3 regions of the Vibrio sp. SCP2 genome follow, and region 3 is predicted to be linked to each of the others. Evidence: predicted binding sites of a transcription regulator. Region 3 holds the regulator's gene; each other region holds the start of a gene.
What was found. Region 3 encodes PurR, which represses purine synthesis genes. Its sites were predicted from a motif close to TNANGNAAACGTTTNCNTNA; they were not measured.
Positions count from the first base shown of each region.

Region 1: the regulator PurR is predicted to act here: its motif matches at 3,587-3,606, upstream of folD (bifunctional methylenetetrahydrofolate dehydrogenase/methenyltetrahydrofolate cyclohydrolase FolD).
Region 2: the regulator PurR is predicted to act here: its motif matches at 5,839-5,858, upstream of AC5O63_RS16295 (NCS2 family permease).

Region 1 is NZ_JCAFVV010000002.1:117,499-125,377, forward strand. Features, by position in the region: gene AC5O63_RS08510 (lytic murein transglycosylase) at 1-18, shown strand, start outside; gene AC5O63_RS08515 (LysR family transcriptional regulator) at 75-1,016, shown strand; gene AC5O63_RS08520 (NupC/NupG family nucleoside CNT transporter) at 1,245-2,444, shown strand; gene folD (bifunctional methylenetetrahydrofolate dehydrogenase/methenyltetrahydrofolate cyclohydrolase FolD) at 2,659-3,519, opposite strand; tRNA gene AC5O63_RS08530 (tRNA-Arg) at 3,721-3,797, shown strand; gene AC5O63_RS08535 (response regulator) at 4,207-5,841, shown strand; gene AC5O63_RS08540 (DUF2913 family protein) at 5,976-6,584, shown strand; gene AC5O63_RS08545 (beta-prism lectin domain-containing protein) at 6,791-7,879, shown strand, end outside.
Region 2 is NZ_JCAFVV010000006.1:48,452-56,330, reverse strand. Features, by position in the region: gene AC5O63_RS16315 (LTA synthase family protein) at 1-1,456, shown strand, start outside; gene AC5O63_RS16310 (winged helix-turn-helix domain-containing protein) at 1,586-3,001, shown strand; gene AC5O63_RS16305 (hypothetical protein) at 3,204-3,680, shown strand; gene AC5O63_RS16300 (phosphate-starvation-inducible protein PsiE) at 3,726-4,151, opposite strand; gene AC5O63_RS16295 (NCS2 family permease) at 4,262-5,632, opposite strand; purine riboswitch at 5,687-5,786, opposite strand; gene gmk (guanylate kinase) at 6,082-6,705, shown strand; gene rpoZ (DNA-directed RNA polymerase subunit omega) at 6,802-7,074, shown strand; gene spoT (bifunctional GTP diphosphokinase/guanosine-3',5'-bis pyrophosphate 3'-pyrophosphohydrolase) at 7,116-7,879, shown strand, end outside.
Region 3 is NZ_JCAFVV010000003.1:407,401-415,279, forward strand. Features, by position in the region: gene elyC (envelope biogenesis factor ElyC) at 1-30, shown strand, start outside; gene torR (two-component system response regulator TorR) at 130-843, opposite strand; gene torD (molecular chaperone TorD) at 1,081-1,728, shown strand; gene purR (HTH-type transcriptional repressor PurR) at 1,940-2,947, shown strand; cyclic di-GMP riboswitch class I at 3,092-3,178, shown strand; gene AC5O63_RS13000 (TfoX/Sxy family DNA transformation protein) at 3,312-3,902, shown strand; gene AC5O63_RS13005 (TVP38/TMEM64 family protein) at 4,053-4,745, shown strand; gene AC5O63_RS13010 (putative signal transducing protein) at 4,745-5,050, shown strand; gene AC5O63_RS13015 (alpha/beta fold hydrolase) at 5,047-5,859, opposite strand; gene glgA (glycogen synthase GlgA) at 6,013-7,476, opposite strand; gene glgC (glucose-1-phosphate adenylyltransferase) at 7,466-7,879, opposite strand, start outside.

The sequences.
Region 1 (7,879 bases), on a different contig from region 3:
GATAGAATTACGTTGTAGACAAACAATTTAAAACAAAAGGAGCTCGATGAGCTCCTTTTTCTTTTGGAGATCCTGTGCTTTCAGAACGTGCTGCGCAAATGGTAGTGTTTGCCGCTTTGCTCAAACATAAGAATTTTACCTTGGCTGCTAAAAGCTTAGGTGTCTCGGTATCCCATGTGAGTAAGCAATTGGCTCAGCTTGAATCATCGCTGGGTGTAAAGCTTGTACAACGAACGACGCGCAGCTTTACGCCAACCGAGGCTGGGCAAAAATTTTATGAACATTGTGCTCAGTTGGTTTCGATAGTGGGTGAGGCTCAGCTAGAGGTTGAAAGCCAGCGTGATGAGGTAGCAGGGCTAGTGAAAATTGGTTTGTCGCAATCTTTTGGTACTTTGCACATCATTCCTGCAATTGATGAACTGCGCCAGCAATATCCCAATCTTCAGGTTGAAGTGCATTTATTCGACTACAAGGTAGATATGCTAGAAGAAGGGTTGGATCTGTGGATTACCAACAATGAACATCTTCCAGAAGGCTATGTGGCTCAGCGCTTAGCGGACTCACAGTTTGTTGTGGCAGCCTCTCCTGATTATTTAGTTAAGCATCAAACCCCAAGTCACCCAAGTGAACTGACGGAACATAATTGCCTGATTTATCGAAGCTGGGAAAGGGATTATACACGATGGTCATTTAGCAGCCCTCAAGAACAGTTGAGTATTAAAGTCTCTGGGAATTATTCGGTCGACTTAGCAGAAGCGGTACGTGATGCCGCGGTTGCAGGGTGGGGCATTGCCTATCTAGCGACTTATCTTATCGGCGATGAGTTTAAAACCGGGCAACTTATCCAGCTGTTTCCCGATTGGAACGCTTCGCAAAGCATGCCATTTTACGCAGTCTATCCAAGTCGTCGTTTCTTACCTAAGAAGACGGTAGCCGTGATCGATTTTATAAAGCAGAAAATTGGCAACCCTTGCCATTGGGATAAGAAACTAGCGCCCTATATTCAAAGACCCTGACAGCGGCATCTTGGTAAGATTAATTTTTCGTACTCCATAAACATCATTTCCATTTGGAAAAGATAGTCATAAGCAAACGTTTATATGTTTAATTATCAATGATTTATTTGTGTGGTGGTTTTTTAAGCTATGCAGAATACATCCAGTTAACAACTGTGACTTGCATCTCATTTTTAGATGACTAGACTCCGACGCCATTCTTGTTCCCCCTTCTGTCGGATTCATGTTATGAACTCAATTCTTGGTGTTGTAGCCATTCTATTTACTGCTTGGTTACTCTCTACAAATAGAAAGAAAATTAACTTTAAAACGGTATCGCTGGCGTTTGCATTGCAAATTACCTTTGCGCTATTGGTGTTGTACGTACCAGCAGGCAAAGAAGCGCTGAACAGCGTGACTGGCGCCGTCTCCAACCTGATTAACTATGGTCAAGAAGGTATCGCTTTCTTGTTTGGCGGCTTGGCAACAGGTGGCTTTACGTTTGCAATCAACGTTCTTGGCATCATCATCTTTTTCTCGGCGCTGATTTCTGGCTTGTACCACATTGGGCTTATGCCAAAAGTGATTAACCTTATTGGTGGCGGGCTGCAAAAGCTATTGGGTATTGGTCGTGCTGAGTCTTTGTCTGCGACAGCAAACATTTTTGTCGGCATGATTGAAGCGCCGCTAGTGGTAAAACCGTACTTAAAACAGATGACGGACTCGCAGTTTTTCGCTGTTATGTGTGGTGGTCTTGCTTCTGTCGCTGGTGGCACCTTGGTTGGTTACGCGTCGCTAGGTGTGGATCTCAACTACCTGATTGCTGCGGCGTTTATGTCGGCTCCGGCAGGTTTGTTGATGGCTAAGATCTTAGTACCTGAAACGGAAACCATCAGCCCGAGCACTGAGCTAGATAATGCCGAGATGCCGAAAGCGACCAACGTCGTTGAAGCTATGGCTGACGGTGCAATGTCTGGTTTGCGTATTGCCGTCGCTGTTGGCGCAACCTTACTTGCCTTTATCAGTGTAATTGCGATGCTTAACGGCATGCTAGGTTGGGTTGGCAGTCTAGTTGGAGTAGATCTGAGTTTTGAGTTAATCCTTGGTTATGTGTTCGCGCCAGTGGCGTGGCTACTCGGCGTTCCTTGGAATGAAGCCATCACTGCAGGTTCGTTAATCGGTAATAAGATCGTTGTGAACGAGTTTGTTGCCTTCATCCAATTAATGGATGTCAAAGCGCAGCTAAGTGAGCACTCACAAGCTATCGTGACCTTTGCACTGTGCGGTTTTGCAAACATCTCAACCATGGCGATGCTAATCGGTGGCTTGGGAAGCTTAGTACCGGAAAAGCGTCCATTCATTTCCAAATACGGCTTCCGCGCCATTGCGGCAGGTGTCATGGCAAACCTTATGAGCGCGTCAATTGCAGGTGTGATTCTTAGCTTGTAGGGAAGGGTACTGGAACGGACTTCGTCCTTCGGGAACGGGCTGCGCCCTATGGAAAGCGGGATTGGGCTTCGCCCTTGTGGAAAACTAAAGTGGACTTCTTAACCATAGCGGCGCAACTTTAGTTATCCAGTTATCCAGTTATCCAGTTATCCAAAACGCAAAAGGGCAGATATCACTCGATATCTGCCCTTTGATTATTTATGGCGTCTTCGTACTACTTCTTAGTATGAAACTGCTCACAAGCAAGCATGGTGTTCTCAATTAGGCTTGCTACCGTCATTGGTCCCACACCGCCTGGTACTGGGGTAATAAAGCTTGCGCGCTCTTTTGCGTTGTCATAGTCAACATCACCAACTAGCTTGCCTGAATCTAAGCGGTTAATACCCACATCGACCACTACTGCACCTTCTTTGATCCAATTACCAGGAATAAAGTTTGGTTTACCTACTGCAACCACAACTAAGTCAGCTTGGCGGACATGACCTTCAAGGTCTTTAGTGAAACGGTGACAAGTGGTGGTCGTGCAGCCTGCCAGCAGCAGCTCAAGCGTCATAGGGCGGCCGACAATGTTTGACGCACCTACAACAACTGCATGCATACCACGTAGGTTGATGTTGTAGCGCTCTAGTAGAGTGATAATGCCTTTAGGCGTACAAGAGCGGAGTTTAGGAATACGTTGAGCCAAACGACCTACGTTGTATGGGTGGAAACCATCGACGTCTTTTTCAGGGTGAATACGCTCAAGGACATGTGTTGCATCAATACCAGCAGGAAGCGGTAGCTGAACAAGGATACCGTCAATCTCCGCATCACCGTTAAGCTCATCAATAAGAGCCAGTAGCTCTTCTTCTGTCGTCGTTGCAGGAAGGTCAAAAGATTTTGAGACAAAGCCAACTTCTTCACATGCACGACGTTTACTGCCGACATAAACTTGAGAAGCCGGATCTTCGCCGACAAGAACCACTGCTAGGCCAGGAGCACGCAACCCAGCTTCTTTACGAGCTTTTACGCGGGCTGCAACTTCTGAGCGAACAGTTTGGGAAATTAGAGTTCCATCAATATTTTGAGCGGTCATGACTTTCCTTTAATAAGAATGGCGAATTATTTGCAGCGCATTGTCGCAAATTATTTGACGAACATCTATAAGCAAACGTTTGCTTTGTGGTGTTTTTAATCAAAATAGAATTCTGTGACCTTTTTTTAGTCAGTCAGATCATAATGTTACTAAAAGCCCTTGTTTTAAGAATTCGAACTCGTATAATCCTTTCCCTGTAGCGCGCCCTTAGCTCAGCTGGATAGAGCACGTCCCTTCTAAGGATGTGGTCGTAGGTTCGAATCCTACAGGGCGTGCCATTTATTCTAGAAACCCGATAGCTCATTAGAGCTGTCGGGTTTTTTCGTTTTGGTGCTTTTCCAACTTGTCTATCTCATGCAGTTAGGTGGTCAATGACTGCCATTTTCAGTGCTTGATATCGAGCCAATGTTGATACGTGAATGCGCATATCTTTTAGTTGTTTGCTTAAGTATTACTCAATAAGCATCTTTTTTGTGAATGATTATCACTTTAGGTTTAGCTTTGTGAATGTTTATATGAGTTTGTTTTTGTAGTTAATTAATTGATATATAGGGATAAAATGGATTTTTATAATGATTAATTTGTAACTGAGATTCGGCTCGTGTATCTAAGTCTGCGGCTAGTGATAGGCTTTAATGTGTCGGCCTTCTAGCATCCACTCGAAAATTAGATGACAGATGTAGTTAGATGGCGGACAAAAAAGATTTAAGTGACAAGCGAGTACTTATCGTAGAAGAGAACAGTATGTTGTCTTCGTCGATAAAAAACATGCTGAAAAAAATGGGTGGTGCAGAAGATAAGTTGCACAAGGCACAAAATGTCATGACCTTTAAGCAGCTTGTTAACCAGCATCGCTTTGATCTGATCATTTGTTCTTATGCCAGTAAGAAGAAAATAGTCGGCCCTAAATATCACTACCTTTATCAGCAAAGCCGTGCCTACTCACGTGACTGCTCATTTGTCGTGATTGCCAATAGTGGCGATGATGACCATATTAGAGGGGCAGAGGAGTTAGAGCCGGACAATATTCTCGGTCACCCTTTTAATTACAACCAGTTTAAGCACCTTATTGCCAGTAGCTTAATTAAACGTTCGATTTTGGCAACGGTGCATAAGAAGCTCGAAATTGGTTTATATGATGACGCGATTGAAATTTGCAATCGACAATCAAAACGCAAGGGGATTGAGTGGCTAGACTTTCACAAAGTCGTTGTTGATTGCTACGTAAAACAGAACAAATATGACTCAGCTCTACTAGTCCTTAAACAGTTGAGTAGACAGGTAAAACATCGTTGGCCACTTGTAAAACAGATTTCGCTGCATGATGAAATGGGAAATGAGGTGGAAGCATTAGCTCTAGCCCATGAATATGAACTTCTCGGTTACCCTGATGACCCTTTGGTTTCGCAGATCACAGCACGTCATTCATTGCTTGATTGTGATCTAGATAAAGCCGTTCGGGTAATGATTAAGCTTTCGATACGCTACCCACATATCGTTCACCTTACGCTAAAGTGTGTGATGCTGTGTATCATGCTCTCGGACTATCGAAAAGCGTCGATGTTTCTTGCCAAAATTGACTATGATTCAGTGCTAGATGATGAAGAGTTAGTGTTTATTGAGGAGCTGAGGTTGTTTCTCGAAGCACTTATCGCCATCAAAACACGCAACAAAATGAATCCGGCGACATTAAAAACATCTCTAAAGGCAATTTTGGCTATTCAAGAGAACGAGTTAATCGATAGCCATAAGCTCTCAAAAGGACTGTATCAGCTGTTGTTGCAAGTCAATGGAGTGAACCCTGTTTGCTCGCCAAAGCGTCTTGAGCTGCTGTACAACCAAACTAAGCTAGAACATCGCAAGTTTGCTCTACTTGCAGTGTCACTTCATATTGGTTGCTTAGATTTAGCCAGAACTTGGTTAGATGAGCTCAGGCTGCTTAATTCAAGCAAGAAAAATATCTCGATGACGATTAGCTGCATTGTGCTGGATAAAGCCGAAGCAATACTGAGTGTTAAGGCTCAAGCAATGCAACAAGCGACAGAAAAGGCGTCGTTAGGTCGTGTAATTGATGCTTTAGCGATAAAGGCCAAAGAGGCACCTTATTTTATCAACCATCACTCTCATTTTATTAACGCCATGCTGAAGTTTAAGGTGTCTGATAGCAGCAATATTGAGTTGCTTAAAGAGCAATTTCCTGTGAGTGTGGGGATTGTAATAGAGAACTTGATAAAGCAGGACCCGATGCACCCGAAGGTCACACAGATCCAAAAGGCAAAGCGTATTGTCCAAAAACGTCTCCAGACTCCAGTTCACGCTTAATCTTGAGGTTTGGTGAATAGTTGCTCAGACATCGATTGAATACTGTACTTACGTATTGCTTTTCGGTAGCATGTCGTTCCTTTAAAAAAAACTAATAGACTAAGCTCAAGCTTGGCACCTTACGCTCAGAGAACATGCGCAGTATCCATACCAAAATTAAACCTGAATTCGAGCCGCTACTGGCGGAGCTCGCTCTTCATGCTTTACTCCATTTGCGTACCAACCATACTGCGATCGTTTTAGGTAGCAAATCTCGCTCTCAAATCAACGATATTCTTTCGGCGTGGCTAAACAAAGCCGCCAACAGCAAGAAATATAAGCCTTTCAAAAAGAAGGTGAAATCGCTTGTCAGCCATGCGCGTTCTCAGCGACTGGACATGGAAGCCATGTTGGGCAATTTGCTGACACCCGTCGAAGGGGATGAACTGCCACACCTTGATAGCTTTTTACTGCTGGTCAATACCCTCGAAAAAGAGCTCAACACCACAGTACTTGTCTCAAGCCCTGAAGCTGTCGACTTACAACACAACAGCAAAGGGTGCTTGCTTTGTGTGCTTTCTGCTGATCTCAATGCTCATTTCAATAACCGTAATCGCTTAGTCGCGAATATTTCGATGCTGTTTCGTGGCACTCACGGAGAAAAGCACTCTTTCCTCCGTACTATATATTCTTCATCTCTGTTTGATCACCACATCGAGTTTGAAGATGGTGATTTTGTCAGAATTACCCTCTCGCTTCGCTAATCGCCTCTTTCTATTTTTAATAGTTCTAAAGTTTATAATTCCACGTATTAGAGACTTTTTTATCCCTAATTAATCTCGTGACTTACTGAGATTTGTTTTAATAATGAGATGTCTCATTATTGAACAGTTGATTTCTTTATAAGTTATTGAACTTATCTATTTGTAAGAAGATATTTAGCGCTCCAATAACTAGAGGGAAAAACCGTATGGAGCGCAAACTGATTTCATTAGCGGCTGTGCTAGTGTCATTAAATGCAACATCCGCTTTCGCAAAAGCTGCGGAAGGAGAAGGGTGTATTGTTAGTTTAGAAACAGGTGAAAAGTATTGTTTAAAGGTTGGTGAACGTTCAGGTTACTCGTTACCAGCATTCATATATCAGCATGATGTTGATGTTTATGCAGCTCCAGGTACAGCAGTCATGCTCAGCGACTGGGACAACCTGTCATACAATAGACTTGCCGTTTTTCAGGGCTTTACGCTTAATCAAGAGCTTGAGTCTGTTACTGCATACAATGGCAAGATCATCGACTTTTCCGCTCCGCGCTCAATGCGTGTTGTTGCAAAAGATGCAGAAGTAGAACCAGAACTAACGTGGTCGTGGCAAGAAAGTGACTTTATGCCGCAATATAACCAAGTTATGTCTTCACCAGTGATCGTTCAATTAAATGATGATAACGGTGATGGGAAAATTAATAACAGAGATATTGCCGATATTATTGTTACGACATTTTCTGGCTCCAATTATAGCCAGAATGGCATAGTTCGAGCACTAAGTGGTAAAGATGGGGCTGAATTGTGGGATTATCGTGAGGGGCCAATTTTCGCTGACCCGCGTTATTCTGTTGCTGCCGCTGATCTCGATGGTGATGGAAAAATTGAGATTGTTTCTGGCGCGATTGACTCGAATTACATCACTATTCTTGATCATCAAGGTCACCAGAAAAAACAGATAGAAATTATTTCGACAGGCTATCCGGCTGGTCAATTTGCTATTGCAGATATTGATAATGATGGTAGTGCGGAAATATTAGGTGCTGACGGCGTATATAATTACCAAACAGGCTTATTAAAATTCTCATACGCTTGGAGTCCTGCCCCTATCCCGGTAGATGCTGATGGCGATGGAATCCAAGAAGTTTTCGCCGATACGTCATTATATGATGCGAATGGCGCCGAAGTTTGGTCTTACCCAACACCTTATCGTGCTTGGTTCTCATCGGTGGCAAATTTAGATGATGATGCGAGTCCAGAATTGATCGTTTCAATTCCAAGAACGGCAAGTGAGCCGGATAGA
Region 2 (7,879 bases), on a different contig from region 3:
CTCTACAAAATTGAGTTTCTCTCTAAGCATTATCGTATGGCTACTGTTTACGGTAACGGCTATCCGCGGCGGGTGGATGGATCATCCTCAGTCTCCAATGAGTGCTTACAATATCGGTGACAATGACCGCGCCTTTATTGCTTGGAGCGCCCCTTACAGCGTGACTTACCATCTCGCTAAAGGCGCAAAGAAATCAGCCAGTAATGTCACTCAACCAGCCAGTAGTGAGTTACACCAAGAGTTAGCTCAAACCACCGCGTCTCCTGCTGTACTCGACAACCTCAAAGATGCCAATATTGTCTTTGTTCTGCTAGAAAGCTGGGTCTCTATCGATATGAAGAGCTACGGTTCTGATATTGACTCTAGCCCTTTCTTCGACGCTCTACGCGAAAAGTCCCTCACCTCACACGCTATGTACGCGGACGGTTACCGCACCGTACAAGGCATGTTTGCTAGCATGTGCTCATTCCCCAACCCAAATGGCGGAATCGTGGCAAGCACTCAACTGCAAAACAACCAGTACTACTGCTTGCCTCATATGCTGAAAGATCGTGGCTGGGACACTCGATTCATTCAAGGTAGCGGTAAAGGTATTGTCGGCGCATTTGCCAAAACCCTCGGATTTACTGAGTCATACGGCAAAATGGACTATGACTTCGATGATGAGACGAATGAATGGGGATACATGGATGGTGGTATCTACCGTTACTCGCTCGATCGCTTAGATGAAATGCAAGCGGACAATCCAGACAAGCCATTCTTTATGATGATCAATACCGGTACTACACACAGCGTTTACCTACCTGAGTCATTTGGTTATCCGTTTGGTGATGACAACATGTCGCAGATCCGCGCAAGTGTACAAAACCATGCCGATATCGCTTTGCATGAGTTCCTTGCTCAACTCGAGGGGCGCTTCGATAAGCCAACACTGGTTGTCCTTATGTCTGACCATACTGCTAAGATATCTGAACCGGATCTAGCGAAAAACTCAATTCCGTTCCTTATCTATGCAACGGACGGTTCAATCCCTACTAAACAAATAGATACTGCGGTTTCACAGCGTGATATTGGGGTAACCATCTTAGACTGGATGGGCGGCTACGCTCCTTGGTTTACCGGGCAATCGCTGCTGCAAGAGCAAGAGTATTATCGCAGTAGTTTCTCAGATGGTAGCCTGTTCTATTGGGTTGATAATCGCCATGCCGTCACTATTAACTCACCGGACGGTCAACTTAAGCAGTGCTTTACCATTGAGGAAAATACCATCAGTCTGACCCAGACCGATTGTAATGCCGAGTGGGTGCAGCCTCTTTACCAGCAAGGTAGAGACTTTAACAACCTCACCCAACAGCTACTGTTTGATGGAAAAACGCTGGACTACCGACATCTCGCGTCTATTTTCCCTCAATCGTCTACAGAGCTTGAAGACGAAAGCCAGCTTGTCAGTGACTAGTTAGTCATAGCCTCTAAAGCAAAATGCCCCGCTTCACTCGCGGGGCATTTTAATGCTCATTGCTCCACTTGCTTCAGTACTCTAAACCCAATAATCTAATCAGGTTATTTGTAACCTAGACTCTTCCCTATGGCCTCGTCTCCTTGCTATATCTTGCAACTGAAAGTCCCTATCAGGTTCTATCCTCAACGAAATCACTTGATGATTGACAAGCAAGAGGTTCATTTAGAGCCACTGCAGGCTCGACTACTTAGCTACTTAATCGACTGCAAAGGTCAAGTGGTCAGCACTCAACAAATCGCAGAGTCCGTTTGGCAGCGTAGCCACGTCTCGGACAATCTCGTTAGGCAGGTCATTAGCCAATTGAGAAGTCACTTACAAGATACTTCTCGGCCATACCAAGTGATTCAAACCATTCCAAAGCAGGGCTATCTGTTTGAGATCAAGGTTACTCAAGAGGATGAACCAACACCAGATGCGTCGGTTGAAGGTCTAGAGGTATCTAATGCCAGCATAAAGGCGCCTGCCAAGAATAAACGGGGAATCTACCTCGCTCTCGCAAGTATCTGTTTGGCTGTACTGGCAACTCTACTGCTCGTCACCAACAAGCAAATACAACTCAATACCAACCCTGCAGAGATACAAACACAGACCATTCCCGTTTATATCCACGAACTGACACTGGATTCGAGCCAAGATTACCCCATGGCTGAGAGCGTGTTTAATTACCTGTTTTATGGATTAAATTCAGCACGCAGTATTACCGGCTATCATTTCTCTCAGTTAGCTCAGCAAGATCAAGAAAACTTGGTGCGACAAGGGGTTGAAATTAAAGGTTGGATAAAACATGTAGAGCAAGACTACCTTCTCACCTTAATCGTTCAAAACCACCAGCACCCTGAACACAATCATAAAATCGAGCAGACATTTGATGAAGGCTCTTTTTTTGATGCCATTGGTGATGTGGTACTAGAGGTTAAAGCTGTCGTTGCTCCAAATACAGCTGACTATCAAGCGGCAAATCATCGAGTTACCTCAATCGAAAACTTTGATGACTGGAAAGCGATCTCTGCTGGGATTTCCCTGTTTTATCAAGGTAAAGGAGGGGAGGCTTTCAAGCCTATCACGAAGCAACTTCAACAGATTCAGCAACAAGGCCGTGACAACTACTTGGTCAATGCTCTGTTGTCCTATGCGGCTTCTCTCGACTATCTAGAAGGTCAAAACCAGAAGAGTCAATCACAGTCACTCGTCTTAGCTAAACAAGCATTTGAGATGAATCCGCGCTGCGACATCGCCAATCTGACGCTGGGTTTGGCGCTACTGATCAACAACCAGCACGATCAGTCATACCCTTACCTCTTTTACGCTGCTGAAAGCACCCCGAGCCCGATCAGTTACTATCTGCTTAGTGTTACCGAGCAAAGTGCAAACAACCCTAAAAGCTCGCAATACAACTACCAGCGTTTTGAAAGCCTACAGAAAGAGAATAAAGGACAACTGTTTGATCTTATTGAATCTTCACAAAAAGCAAACCTCTTCTAAACCTCAAACTTTGTCAAACTCTAAGCCTTACTCCACCCTTGAACTGGTAAGGCTTTAAGCCCCTTAAGCCCTAGCTCTCTGTACTTAGAAAAGTAGGGATTTTGTGTGCTTTAAAATCAAGTTGCCTTGCATCAAACATGAACAAAACCGCTCTTAGCATACTAGCGAGCAATTCAGTTTCATCCGTTTAGGGTACAAGTTCATGTTGAAAAAACTCGCTTATCAAATCATTCCAGTCCAAATATTTCTGTTTGTATTTTGGTTCAAGAACGGCTTCATCGACAAAGTGATGGGGGTCTTACTGGGCGTAATAACGCCAGAAACCGCCTATGCAGGTGATACATGGTCTGGCTGGAAAGGTTATATCGTCGGAACATGGGACAAAAGCCAAGTTGGCCACGTGTTTCTTAGCCCAACGTTCGACTTTATGTTTCCTATTTTGATTGTGTTGCAGTGCTTGCCATTTGTTCTAATTATTCGCTCTGTCCTCAACGGTGAATTTATGGCTAACAAGCAAAGACCTTGGCTGCGTTATTCTGCAATCGCGTCGCAGTTTGTCGCTGGTTGTATGGCGTTGACTCAAACTCTTTCAGGAGCGAGTGACGGCCAGTACCTATGGCAGTTTATGGGCTTTAGCATGGTGGTGCTTATGTATATCCGCCACGAAGAGCAACACTAAAACACAATGCCCCGCTTCACTCGCGGGGCATTTTAGTCTAAATAGCTACTCATCTTTCTCTAAGGTGGTTCTATCCACGTAAGGCCAGTAATGGTGTCCAACACGAATCACCATAGTAGCGACGGCTAGAATCAATGCCGCGACAGACAACCATACCACCAAGGTCGCATCCATCTCTTTCATTCCTAAAGTGATGTAACGAGCAATCGCCATCATGGCGATATAGATTGGGTATCTCACTGGAATCTTACCGTTCATCACAAACTGCTTAACCATGGCAAGCACTTCGAGATAGATAAACATCAGCAGAATATCGGTAAGAAGGACGCGCTTTTCAGTAAACACATGCAAAAATTCTTCAACCATGGCGTACAAAGTAGCGAGCGTAATCGCCACCAAGAGCACAGCTTCTAGAGCATAAAAGATCTTAAGAAACGGTTTACTAAACGACTGAGGTAAGTGAGAAGGCATGCGTTGTTTCCAAAACAATCCAATTGATTGAAAAACAGTTTATCACGAGGAAGATAAAAAAGAGTTGGCAAACATTCATCCTTTAGTCAATGTGCCAACTCTTCTAACAATTACAGTAGCAACAGGTAGGCTAAGAAAATAGCCGACAGAGCGTAAATCACTGGGTGAACCTGCTTCCCTTTACCAGCAACAACCATAGTGAAAGCGTAGCTGATAAAGCCCATCGCCATACCATTGGCTGGCGAGAAGCTCAGTACGGTGAACATAATGGTAAAGAATGAAGCAATGCGAGACTCTTTCTTCTCCCAATCAATCTGGCCTAAGCGACCTATCATGTAGATGCCCACCACGACCATAGCAGGAGCAACCATAGCCGCAGAGAAAATAGAGAACAGAGGGTACAAAAACAGCGAAACAAGGAACAAGCCTGAAACCACTACCGCCGCTAGACCTGTTTTCGCACCTTGCGAAGAGGCGATACCAGACTCAGAGAACGCAGTAATCGAGGTTGTACCAAGAACCGAACCAATCACAGTTCCTCCTGCATCTGCAACTAGGGCTGAACGAGCGTTAGGTACTTTGCCATCTTTGTCGATAATACCTGCATCACGGCCAACACCCACTATCGTGCTCATGCCATCAAAGAAATCGACAATCAGGAAGATAACCACAACAAACAGCAGATCGAACATCTTGTCCGCAGTTAGACCAGAGAAATCAAACACAGCACCAAACGTACTCGCCATACTTGGCGGTGCCGTCACGATTTGCTCAGGGATTGGGGCATTGCTTGTTCCCATCACCATATCAGCGATAACGGTTAACAGAATCGCACTGACAAACGAGATAAAGGTCGCCAGCTTGATATCACGAACCATACAACCCAAGGCAATAAAAATACTGATGTAGGCAATGATCACTTGCGGGTCAGTGATATTACCCATACCAACTAAAACAAACTTGTTTTCGACGATGATGCCCGCGTTCTTTAAACCTAAAAAGGCGATAAACAGACCAAGCGATACCGTGATTGCGTTCTTCAGATCGTTAGGAATCGACTCTATCAGGGATTTACGGATATTGGTCAGAGAGAGGAGCAGATAGAGCACACCTGACAAAAAGATACCAAATAGGGCTTCGTTCCAAACCAAAGCGACCGAGCCGCTGAGTAGCATCCCTTTAAAGAAACCATTCATACTCATGCCTGGCGCAAGCATAACTGGGTAATTACCCCAAACACCCATAATGAAAGTCGCGATAGCCGCAGCCAGTGCTGTTGCTGTAAAGACTGCGCCTTTATCCATCCCAGGAATGCCGCCCAAAATGGCTGGGTTAACCGCCAAAATGTAGCTCATCGCCAAAAAGGTAATAAAGCCAGCGTATAGCTCGGTACCTAAGGTTGTTTTACGCTCAGCAATTTTAAATACTGAATTCAGCACACCAGACTGACTCTGGGCTTTTAGAGTTGATTCGAGACTCACAATGAAACCTTTACAAGTGGGGTAAACAGTAAACGGGTTCAATGCTGCAAAAAGAGATGGCGCATAAGCTACTGTAGTCACTAAGGTAGGCTCAGTGGTAGAAACGTCCAATCCATTTTATTAGACATATACAGCATTTAATCGTTTGCGCGAATTGTAAGGATCTCGAATAAAAACTCAACGCTTTTCTCGGTTAAATATACAAAAATAGCAAACGATTGCTTTGGGCGATAAATTTGTTGAATATCCCCTTAGTTCTCAACGCGTGAAAACGGTGACAATTAAGCAGCTATTGCAAGTTGTCCTAAATAGGCGATTTATGCTACTCTTCGCCTCCATTTTTCTGGCCTAAATTTCACCACTTCGGTGTTTCTATGTGGTCAGTGCTATCTTTAAACATGTCGGTATTATCTACTGGCAGTTATCAAACCAAATGTGGGATCGTACCTATGGGTAAAGGCACTCTATATATCGTATCTGCACCAAGTGGTGCTGGAAAATCTAGTCTGATTTCAGCCATGCTAGAAACTAACCCAACCTACGCGATGAAAGTGTCGGTCTCTCATACCACTCGCGGTATGCGCCCTGGCGAGCAAGATGGTGTTCATTACCACTTCGTACAAAAAGAGCACTTTGAAGAGCTGATCGAGAAAAGTGAATTCCTTGAATATGCCGAAGTGTTTGGCAACTACTACGGCACGTCTCGTGTTTGGATTGAAGAAAACCTCGATAAAGGCATCGATGTGTTCCTAGATATTGACTGGCAAGGCGCTCGTCAGATCCGTGAACAAATGCCTTTGGCAAAAAGCCTGTTTATCCTACCGCCGTCAAATGGTGAGCTAGAGCGTCGCCTTAACGCTCGTGGGCAAGACAGCGATGCAGTGATTGCTAAGCGTATGGCTGAAGCAAAATCAGAAATCTCACACTACAGTGAGTACGACTACGTTATCATCAACGATGATTTCGACACTGCTCTGATGGACTTTAAAGCCATCATCCGCGCAGAAAGATTGAAGCAAGACAAGCAAGCTGCTAAATATAAAGGCATGCTTGATGCGCTTTTAGCTGAGTAAATAGCAGGAAACACAAACAGATCCTAGACACTAGGAACTGTCAGCCTGTATAATTTCTCGTCATTCAAAATTTTAGTTAACTAATTTGGAGTTCTCATGGCACGCGTAACTGTTCAAGACGCTGTTGAAAAAGTTGGCAACCGTTTCGACCTAGTTCTAATTGCGGCACGCCGCGCTCGTCAAATGCAAACTGGTGGCAAAGATTCACTAGTGCCAGAAGAGAATGATAAGCAAACGGTTATCGCTCTACGCGAAATCGAAGAAGGTCTTATCACTAAAGAGATTCTTGATGCACGTGAGCGTCAAGAGCAGCAAGAGCAAGAAGCCGCTGAACTAGCAGCTGTAAGCAGCATTGCTCACAGCCGTTAATTAGACGTCTCGTCACTACAACTATCTTCCGGGCCTAAAGTTTGTATCTATTCGATAGCCTAAAAGACGTTGCCCAAGAATACCTAACAGAGCCTCAAATTGAGGCTCTGCGTCAATCTTATGTGGTAGCGAAAGATGCCCATGAAGGGCAAACCCGCTCTAGCGGTGAACCTTATATCATCCACCCTGTTGCTGTTGCTCGTATCTTGGCTGAAATGCGCCTTGATATTGAAACCCTGCAAGCAGCCCTACTTCACGACGTTATTGAAGATACTGAAGTCACCAAAGAAGAGCTTGAAGCTCAATTTGGTAATACCGTTGCAGAACTGGTGGATGGCGTTTCTAAGCTTGATAAGCTTAAGTTTCGCGATCGCAAGGAAGCTCAGGCAGAAAACTTCCGCAAGATGGTTCTTGCCATGGTGCAAGACATCCGCGTTATTCTGATTAAGCTTGCTGACCGTACGCATAATATGCGCACGCTCGGTGCTCTTCGTCCAGACAAGAAGCGTCGTATCGCTCGCGAAACCTTAGAAATCTATTCTCCATTGGCGCACCGCCTTGGTATCCACAACATTAAAACTGAGCTAGAAGAACTTGGTTTTGAAGCGCTCTACCCGAACCGTTATCGCGTTCTTAAAGAGGTAGTTAAAGCCGCGCGTGGTAACCGTAAAGAGATGATTCAACGTATCCATGATGAGATTGAAGGTCGCCTTGAAGAAGTCGGTCTTAAAGCGCGTGTTTTTGGTCGTGAGAAAAACCTCTTCTCCATCTACAACAAGATGAAGACCAAAGAGCAGCGCTTCCA
Region 3 (7,879 bases):
GCGCTGCAAGCCGCTGAAAGTAAAGTTTGATTTTTGATACCAATCAGAATAAGAAATCTAGATAGAAAAATACCGAGGCAAGCCTCGGTATTTTTATGTCTGTTAGCTTGGTGTTAGGGTCTATTGACCTTAGTCACCGGCAAACATATAGCCTTCGCCATGAACGGTAACAAAGATTTGTGGATTCTTTGGATCGAATTCCATTTTTGCTCGCATGCGACGAATCAAGACATCGATGGTGCGATCGTTTGGCGCATCAACACGGTGGCTGATCATGTTTAAGATACGTTCGCGGCTGAGAACCTGATTTGGATAAGAGGATAAAGCCACAAGCAGTTCATATTCTGCTTTAGTCAGCTTAACCGGCTCACCGTTACGACTCAGTGCACGGCGCTGAACGTCAAACGTCCACTCACCAAAGCGAACAACATTATCATCTTGCTTCGCTGCGCTGTCAGAGCCCGACGAGTTACGTGCAGCGGAAATTCGCCACAGTAAATTCTTGACTCGAACCAATAGCTCGCGTAATTCAAAAGGTTTAGTGACATAGTCATCGGCACCCATTTCGAGACCAACGATTTTGTCGATGCAGTCCGTGCGTCCTGTTACCAGGATAATTCCAATGTCTGATTGACTGCGAAGTTCGCGAGTTAGCATTAATCCATCTTCACCGGGTAGATTAATATCCAACATCACCAAATCAATCGCGTTGCTTTGTAGCATGTCTCGCATCTGCTCGCCGCTTTCTGCTTCGCTGACTTGGTAACCTTCATTCTGAAAGTAGCCAACGAGCTTACTGCGAGTCACTACGTCGTCTTCTACTACTAGTACGTGATAACTCATCTGCACCACTTAATTTGCATTGGGAATAGTTCTATCATTTATTCTATTCATAAATAGTAACATTTCTAGTATTTATCACTTTAAAAACGAGAAAGATGATTTTTTATTGATTCAAGACAAAACCGCCGCCTTTGTTAATAAATGCTCATAATTCATCTTTTATTGTCACGTAAGCCATTACCGCTATTCATTTTTATTAGTTACACTAATAGGTAGTTATTTTGGGAGTGATACCTAATGCAAGAAATCAAAGCATTCAACGAGAAACGTGCGGAAATCTATTGGTGGCTTTCAAGCCTTTACGCCAAAGAGTTAACTGAAGAGAACCTTGAGCAGTACCATTCAGCTCAAATCCGCTCTTTCCTTACTGGCCTTGGCGAGAATGCCGCTCTTAAACCGTCGATTGATCGTGTCATTGATGCACTTAATCGCTTAATCGATCGCGAAGATGCACAACTAGAGCTTGCTGCTGATTTTTGTGATCTATTTTTGAAGTCTGACCGCGACTCTGCACTACCTTACGCTTCAATGTACATTGGAGAGACTGGCCTGCTTAACGACAAACCAGCGAAAGAGATGGAAGCGTTAATGCTAGAGCATGGTGTTGCTGTCGATGAAGGCTTAAATGAACCTGCTGACCATATTGCCATTGAGCTGGATTTTCTCGGCAACCTCATCATTCGCTCTAATGAGCTTGAGCAAGAGCGTCATATTGAAGAAGCACTGATCGAGCAAGAGGGCTTCATTCGTCAGCACCTTCTAAGTTGGACCCCTAAGTTTTCAGCTAAGTGTCAAACACTCGATGAGTTCGGTTTTTACTCGGCGATCGCTTCTCTCACAGTGGCATTCTTAGAGTTAGATTGCACATACTTAATTGGTGAATAGAGTCTGACAATGTGAACTGACACAGGTCAGTTCGAAGAAATGTGTTTGCCCTAAGTCGGATTGCGGTCTAAAATCGTGACCGCAAACGATAAAAATGAACTATTCAAATACAAACCGCTAAATAAGAGCGGTTTTTGTGTTTCTGATACTTTCTGCCAACTTATTCTAAACTGAATATATTCTCGTGGCAGTCATCGACAGGACAAAATTTATGGCCACTATTAAAGACGTTGCTCGCCTTGCTGGTGTTTCAACAACCACTGTGTCTCACGTGATTAACAAAACACGCTTTGTTGCCGAAGCGACACAAGAAAAAGTGATGGAAGCGGTAACCGAGCTTAATTATGCACCGAGTGCAGTTGCTCGTAGTCTTAAGTGCAACACTACTCGTACAATCGGTATGTTAGTGACGCAATCGACGAACCTATTTTTCTCAGAAGTTATCGACGGCGTAGAAAGCTACTGTTACCGCCAAGGTTACACCTTGATTCTGTGTAATACAGGCGGCATCTATGAAAAACAACGCGACTACATTCGCATGCTGGCTGAAAAGCGCGTAGATGGCATCTTAGTGATGTGTTCAGACCTGACCGAAGAGCTGAGCGAAATGCTTGATCGCCACAAAGATATTCCAAAAGTAGTTATGGATTGGGGCCCAGAAAGTTCTCAAGCAGATAAGATCATCGATAACTCAGAAGAAGGCGGCTACTTAGCAACCAAATACCTAATTGAACGTGGTCACACTGACATCGCTTGTTTAAGTGGTCACTTCGAAAAAGCAGCATGTGTTGAGCGTATTAGTGGCTTTAAGCGTGCCATGGCCGAAGCGGAACTACCGGTAAATGAAGATTGGATTCTTGAAGGTAACTTCGAATGTGATACAGCGGTATTGGCGGCAGATAAAATTGTTGCAATGGATAAAAAGCCAACAGCCGTGTTCTGTTTTAATGACACCATGGCACTTGGTTTAATGAGCCGTCTACAACAGAAAGGCATTCAAATACCTCAAGATATCTCAGTAATCGGCTACGATAATATTGAACTGGCCGAGTACTTCTCTCCGCCACTTACAACGGTTCACCAACCCAAACGTCGTGTTGGTAAGAATGCCTTTGAAATTCTTCTTGAGCGAATTAAAGACAAAGAGCACGAAAAACGCGTGTTTGAGATGCACCCAGAGATTGTTGAGCGTAATACCGTTCGTAATCTAAATAAATAACCTTAAGTCAGACGCTTAGCTAGTAGCCGTACTATTGGCTAAGCGTATATCTCTCCTCTATTTATTGAACCAATGTCACATTTATCCTATACAAACGTGATGTTCTGCGCAGAATTTATTTATTCTTAAAGTGTTCGATTAATGCCACGAACAGGGCAAACCATTCCGAAAGGATGGGACGCAAAGCCTCCGGCCTTAAACAATTTATTGTCTGGTAGCGGGGTTGCCGATGGCGAATATGCAAACTGTCATACCGCTTTTACTTGCACTCGTATGACACCTTACTGACAATGTCTCTGCATAATTTTGCTAATCTCTCGGACCTGCATTGGTGGCGTATACTTATACACCGAGAAAACACAGCATGGATAAACCAATACTAAAAGACTCAATGCGTTTATTTGAGCAGCTAGGACATATCAAGTCTCGCTCAATGTTTGGTGGCTTTGGCATTTTTGCTGATGACACTATGTTCGCACTTGTCGTCAACGATAAGCTTCACGTACGCGCGGACGCGGCTCTCGCTAAACAGTTTAAATCTCAAGGGCTAGAACCTTACGTATACAAAAAACGCGGCTTTCCCGTAGTGACGAAGTATTTTGCGCTTTGTGATGACTGGGCAGCAGACGCAGGTAAAACGTTAAAGATTGCGACTGTCGCTTTAAAAGCAGCAAACCAAGAGAAGCAAACCCAATCGCAAGCGAAGCCGAACCGTTTGAAGGATCTGCCGAACTTAAGGTTAGCGACTGAGCGTATGCTCAAGAAAGCAGGTATAGACACGGTTGAAAACCTAGAAGAAGTGGGTGCCGTACACGCTTTTAAGGCTATACAGTCCACACACTCTGCCGATGTCAACATCGAACTTCTCTGGGCTTTAGAAGGCGCAATTAAAGGCACACACTGGTCGGTAATCCCACAAAGCCGACGTCAGGAGCTGTTAACGCAAGTCAGCTAATCCAATACAATATATGTAGAAGAAGTCAGCCTTAGTGCTGACTTTTTTTATTGCTTTTTATCTGCAGTTTGAAATTTGTCGCTTGCTTTCCCTGTCTTGTCTAGTAACACTAATATTTGATATCCATGAAATTAAATGGAGCTGCTCAACATGAATAAAAAGATCATCCTAGGAATTGTTTTCGTCGCTTTGATTGTTTTGCTTGGCGTTAATTTTGGCCAGTATCTCACGCTAGAAAACGCTAAAGCCCAACAAGCAGAGCTTGCAGCATTTATCGCTGACAACTTTACTATTGCAGCTGCTAGCTATTTTATCGCCTATGTTGCCATCACCGCTTTCTCTATTCCTGGCGCTGCGGTCGTGACTCTTTTGGGTGCTGCCCTTTTCGGTTTCTGGACGAGCTTACTGCTAGTTTCTTTCGCTAGCACCATAGGTGCAACACTCGCATTTTTGAGCAGCCGATACTTGTTGCGTGATTGGGTACAAAGCAAATTTGGTGAAAAGCTCAATGCCATCAACCAAGGCGTTGAAAAAGATGGCGCATTTTATCTGTTCTCACTGAGATTAATTCCAGTGTTCCCATTCTTCCTCATCAACTTGTTAATGGGTTTAACACCTATCGCGACGGCTCGATTCTATTTGGTGAGTCAACTCGGTATGTTGCCTGGAACAGCCGTTTACTTAAATGCCGGGACACAACTGGCTCAAATTGACAGCTTGTCGGGTATCGTCTCTCCAACCGTTTTAGCCTCTTTTGCACTTCTCGGCTTATTCCCGGTGATTGCTAAATGGGTCATGGCGAAAATTAAGAGCTCCCCTTCAACATCAAATGGAAATGCTTAATGAGGATATATTCTGCATCGACACCTACTGAAGCTCACATTGTTTGTGAGCTTCTTAAGTCTCAACAGATTGAGTGTGAAGTTCGTGGTGAAGGCGTGTTTGGGCTCCAAGGTGAAATACCTTTTGGCGAGAGCAGCGAACCTTATGTCTGGCTACTCGACCCAGATCAAGCCAAGCACGCCAATACGGTTATCGAGCAGTTTAACAATGCGGATGTTGGCAGTAATTGGCGTTGCAACCAATGTGGGGAAATGAACGAGCCTCAATTTGGCGCATGTTGGCAATGCGGACAAGCAGCACCTTAACCGATTTTAGGCGCTTCAATTTGCTGCTGAATAAATGAAATCGAATGGTGATTGAACTCTTCTGGGCGCTCAACGTTACATACATGGCCGCAATCGGCAATCTCAAGTAACTTGCTCTTGCGATGTGCAGCAACCATCTCTTTGACAGGCTGAATAAACATATAGTCTTTCTCCCCCATCAAATAGAGCGTTGGGATAGGCAGTTCTCTATCCTTAAAATACTTCATCAGTGGATTAACTTCCGAAGTGAGAATAAACCAACGCTTAAACTCTTTCTGGCAAAGCTTCTTGGCTTCGCGGATAAATAAGTGCCTTGATTCCCTCTGAGTACGCTGCGGCATCACAATATAAGCAAAAAGGCTGTATAACCACATGTAAGGGATGACGTGTTTGCACATGCCACCTAGCCTAACCAATATCTGCGAACGGACGTTAAATCGCGTTACAGCGCCACCTAGCACCATAGACTTGACTCTATCTGTTGCAAGTTCCGCTAGGTTTCGAACAATTATCGTGCCGAGAGACATACCAACAAAGTGGGCCGAACGTATCTTTAAGTGGTCGAGCACCTTAAGAATGTCCATTGTCACCGCCTGAAACGTATAGCGGTTTGCCATCAACTCTTTGATCAATTGATTCGACTTACCGTGACCACGAAGATCGATAAGCAATAGATTAAAGTGCTGTTTATACGCTTTGATTTGCTTAAACCAAATTGAGGAACTTCCCCCTGCTCCATGCACAAAGACTACCCATTCATCACTTGTAGGATGGGTAAAGGTTTTGTGGAATAGCAAGGTATCACTCATATCGAAAAGGGTTTACTCAGCAATAAAATTGGTTACGGAGAGTACCATAAACATAGGGGGATTTACGTCAATTTACCTCAATTCTTAATTATTCTTTTATTAAAAGTGTAAGTAACCATCAAAAAAGGCGCCCTAAGGACGCCCAGTTTCATATTAATTTTTGCTCAACGCACTGTCATACAAGGATAGGTATTGATCCGCCGATTTGTTCCAACAGAAATTCTGCTCCATTGCATACAGTTGAACGCGTTTGACTTCGTTAGGTTGCTGCGCGTGTAGCAGTAAAGAACGCTGCAACACATTAAGCAAAGCACTTGGTTTTGGTTCATCAAATACAAATCCCGTTGCATTTTCAGGCTCAGCATCATAGTCATTGACACTGTCGCGCAAACCACCAACACCGCGAACGATAGGTAGCGTTCCGTAAGCCATGCTGTAGATTTGATTCAAACCACAAGGCTCAAACTCAGATGGCATAACAAAGAAGTCCGATCCGGCTTCAACCAAATGCGCTAACTCATTGTCATACGCCTCAACAAAAACAAACTTGTCGCTATGCAGCGCTGCAATCTCTTTTAGCTGAGACGCTAGAACAGGGTCACCTGTGCCGACAATCACCACCTGAACCTGATACTTAAGAAAATCACTTAAGATCGGCAATAGATAGTGCACACCTTTTTGGTGTGTCAGGCGACAAACCATGCCATAGACTGCGACCTCTTGAGTTTCTAGTCCCACCCTTTGCTGTAACTCTCGCTTACACGCTTTTTTACCCCTAACCATACTTTGGCGAGTCGCCTTGTAGTTCACAGGTAAGTAAGCATCACTTTGAGGGTTCCAAGCGCTGTAGTCGCACCCGTTAAGTATGCCGACTAAATCGTCTGAGCGCTGTTGAAACTCTGCCGCCATGCCATGGCTACCAAGTTCTGTTTTTAGCTCTTCAGCGTAAGTTGGACTGACAGCATTAATCTTATCCGCATTCATCACCCCCGCTCTTAGCATAGTAATGTGCGTCGCACTGACTGCCGCATCCGGCGCATAACGCGTATGCATCTCAGGCAGAGACTGCAGTTCATCGTAACTAAATACCCCCTTAAACACCGCGTTGTGTACCGACAATACACTCTTGGTATGAGTGAAAAAGTCGTGTGAATGATAACGGTGTTTAAGCAGGTATGGGACAAATCCAGTATGCCAGTCGTTGGCATGGATAATATCTGCTTTGAATCCGAGCTTAGGTAACATATCTAGACTAGCGGCACTAAAAAACGCAAAACGTTCACCGTTATCGGCATACGCTTGATTGTTTTCCGCATACATCTCTGGCCTGTCGAAATACTTCGGACAATCGATGGCATACACAGGCACGCCAACGATCTCTAGCTGTTTAACGCGATATTCAGTATGAGGCCAATGCTCTAACTGAGTTTCAAGCACCACTTGGGCTTGATCAATACCCGCCAACTTTTGGTAAGCAGGTAAAGTAATACGAACATCTTGCTGTAGTGCGAGTAGTGCTTCAGGCAGTGCCTTGGCAACATCTGCCAAGCCACCGCTCTTGATTAACCCTTCAACTTCCGATGCTACAAATAGAATAGATAAATTCTTAGTAGCCAACTCTTGCTCCTTTAGGAATAACAACGATGCCATCTTCCGAAACGTGGAAGTGCTTTTTATCTTCCGATAGGTTTACACCAATCTGGGTGCCTGGTGCAATATCGACATCTTTATCGATGATTACACGGCGTAGTACACAACCATCACCGACCTTAACATCACCAAGTAGAATACACTCACTGATATCACAAGCAGAAGCAATATTACTGCGGAAGCCTAATACTGACTTCTCAATACGTGAACCACGAACATAGCTGCCATTACAAACCAAGCTATCAATGATCTGTACGCGGCCATTGACGGAGTCTGTAAATGTCGCAGGTGGCAGAGGTGGGTAGAATGTATGCAGAGGCCATTTACGGTTATAAAGCGAGAATGGCGCATCTTTCTCAAGCAGATCCAT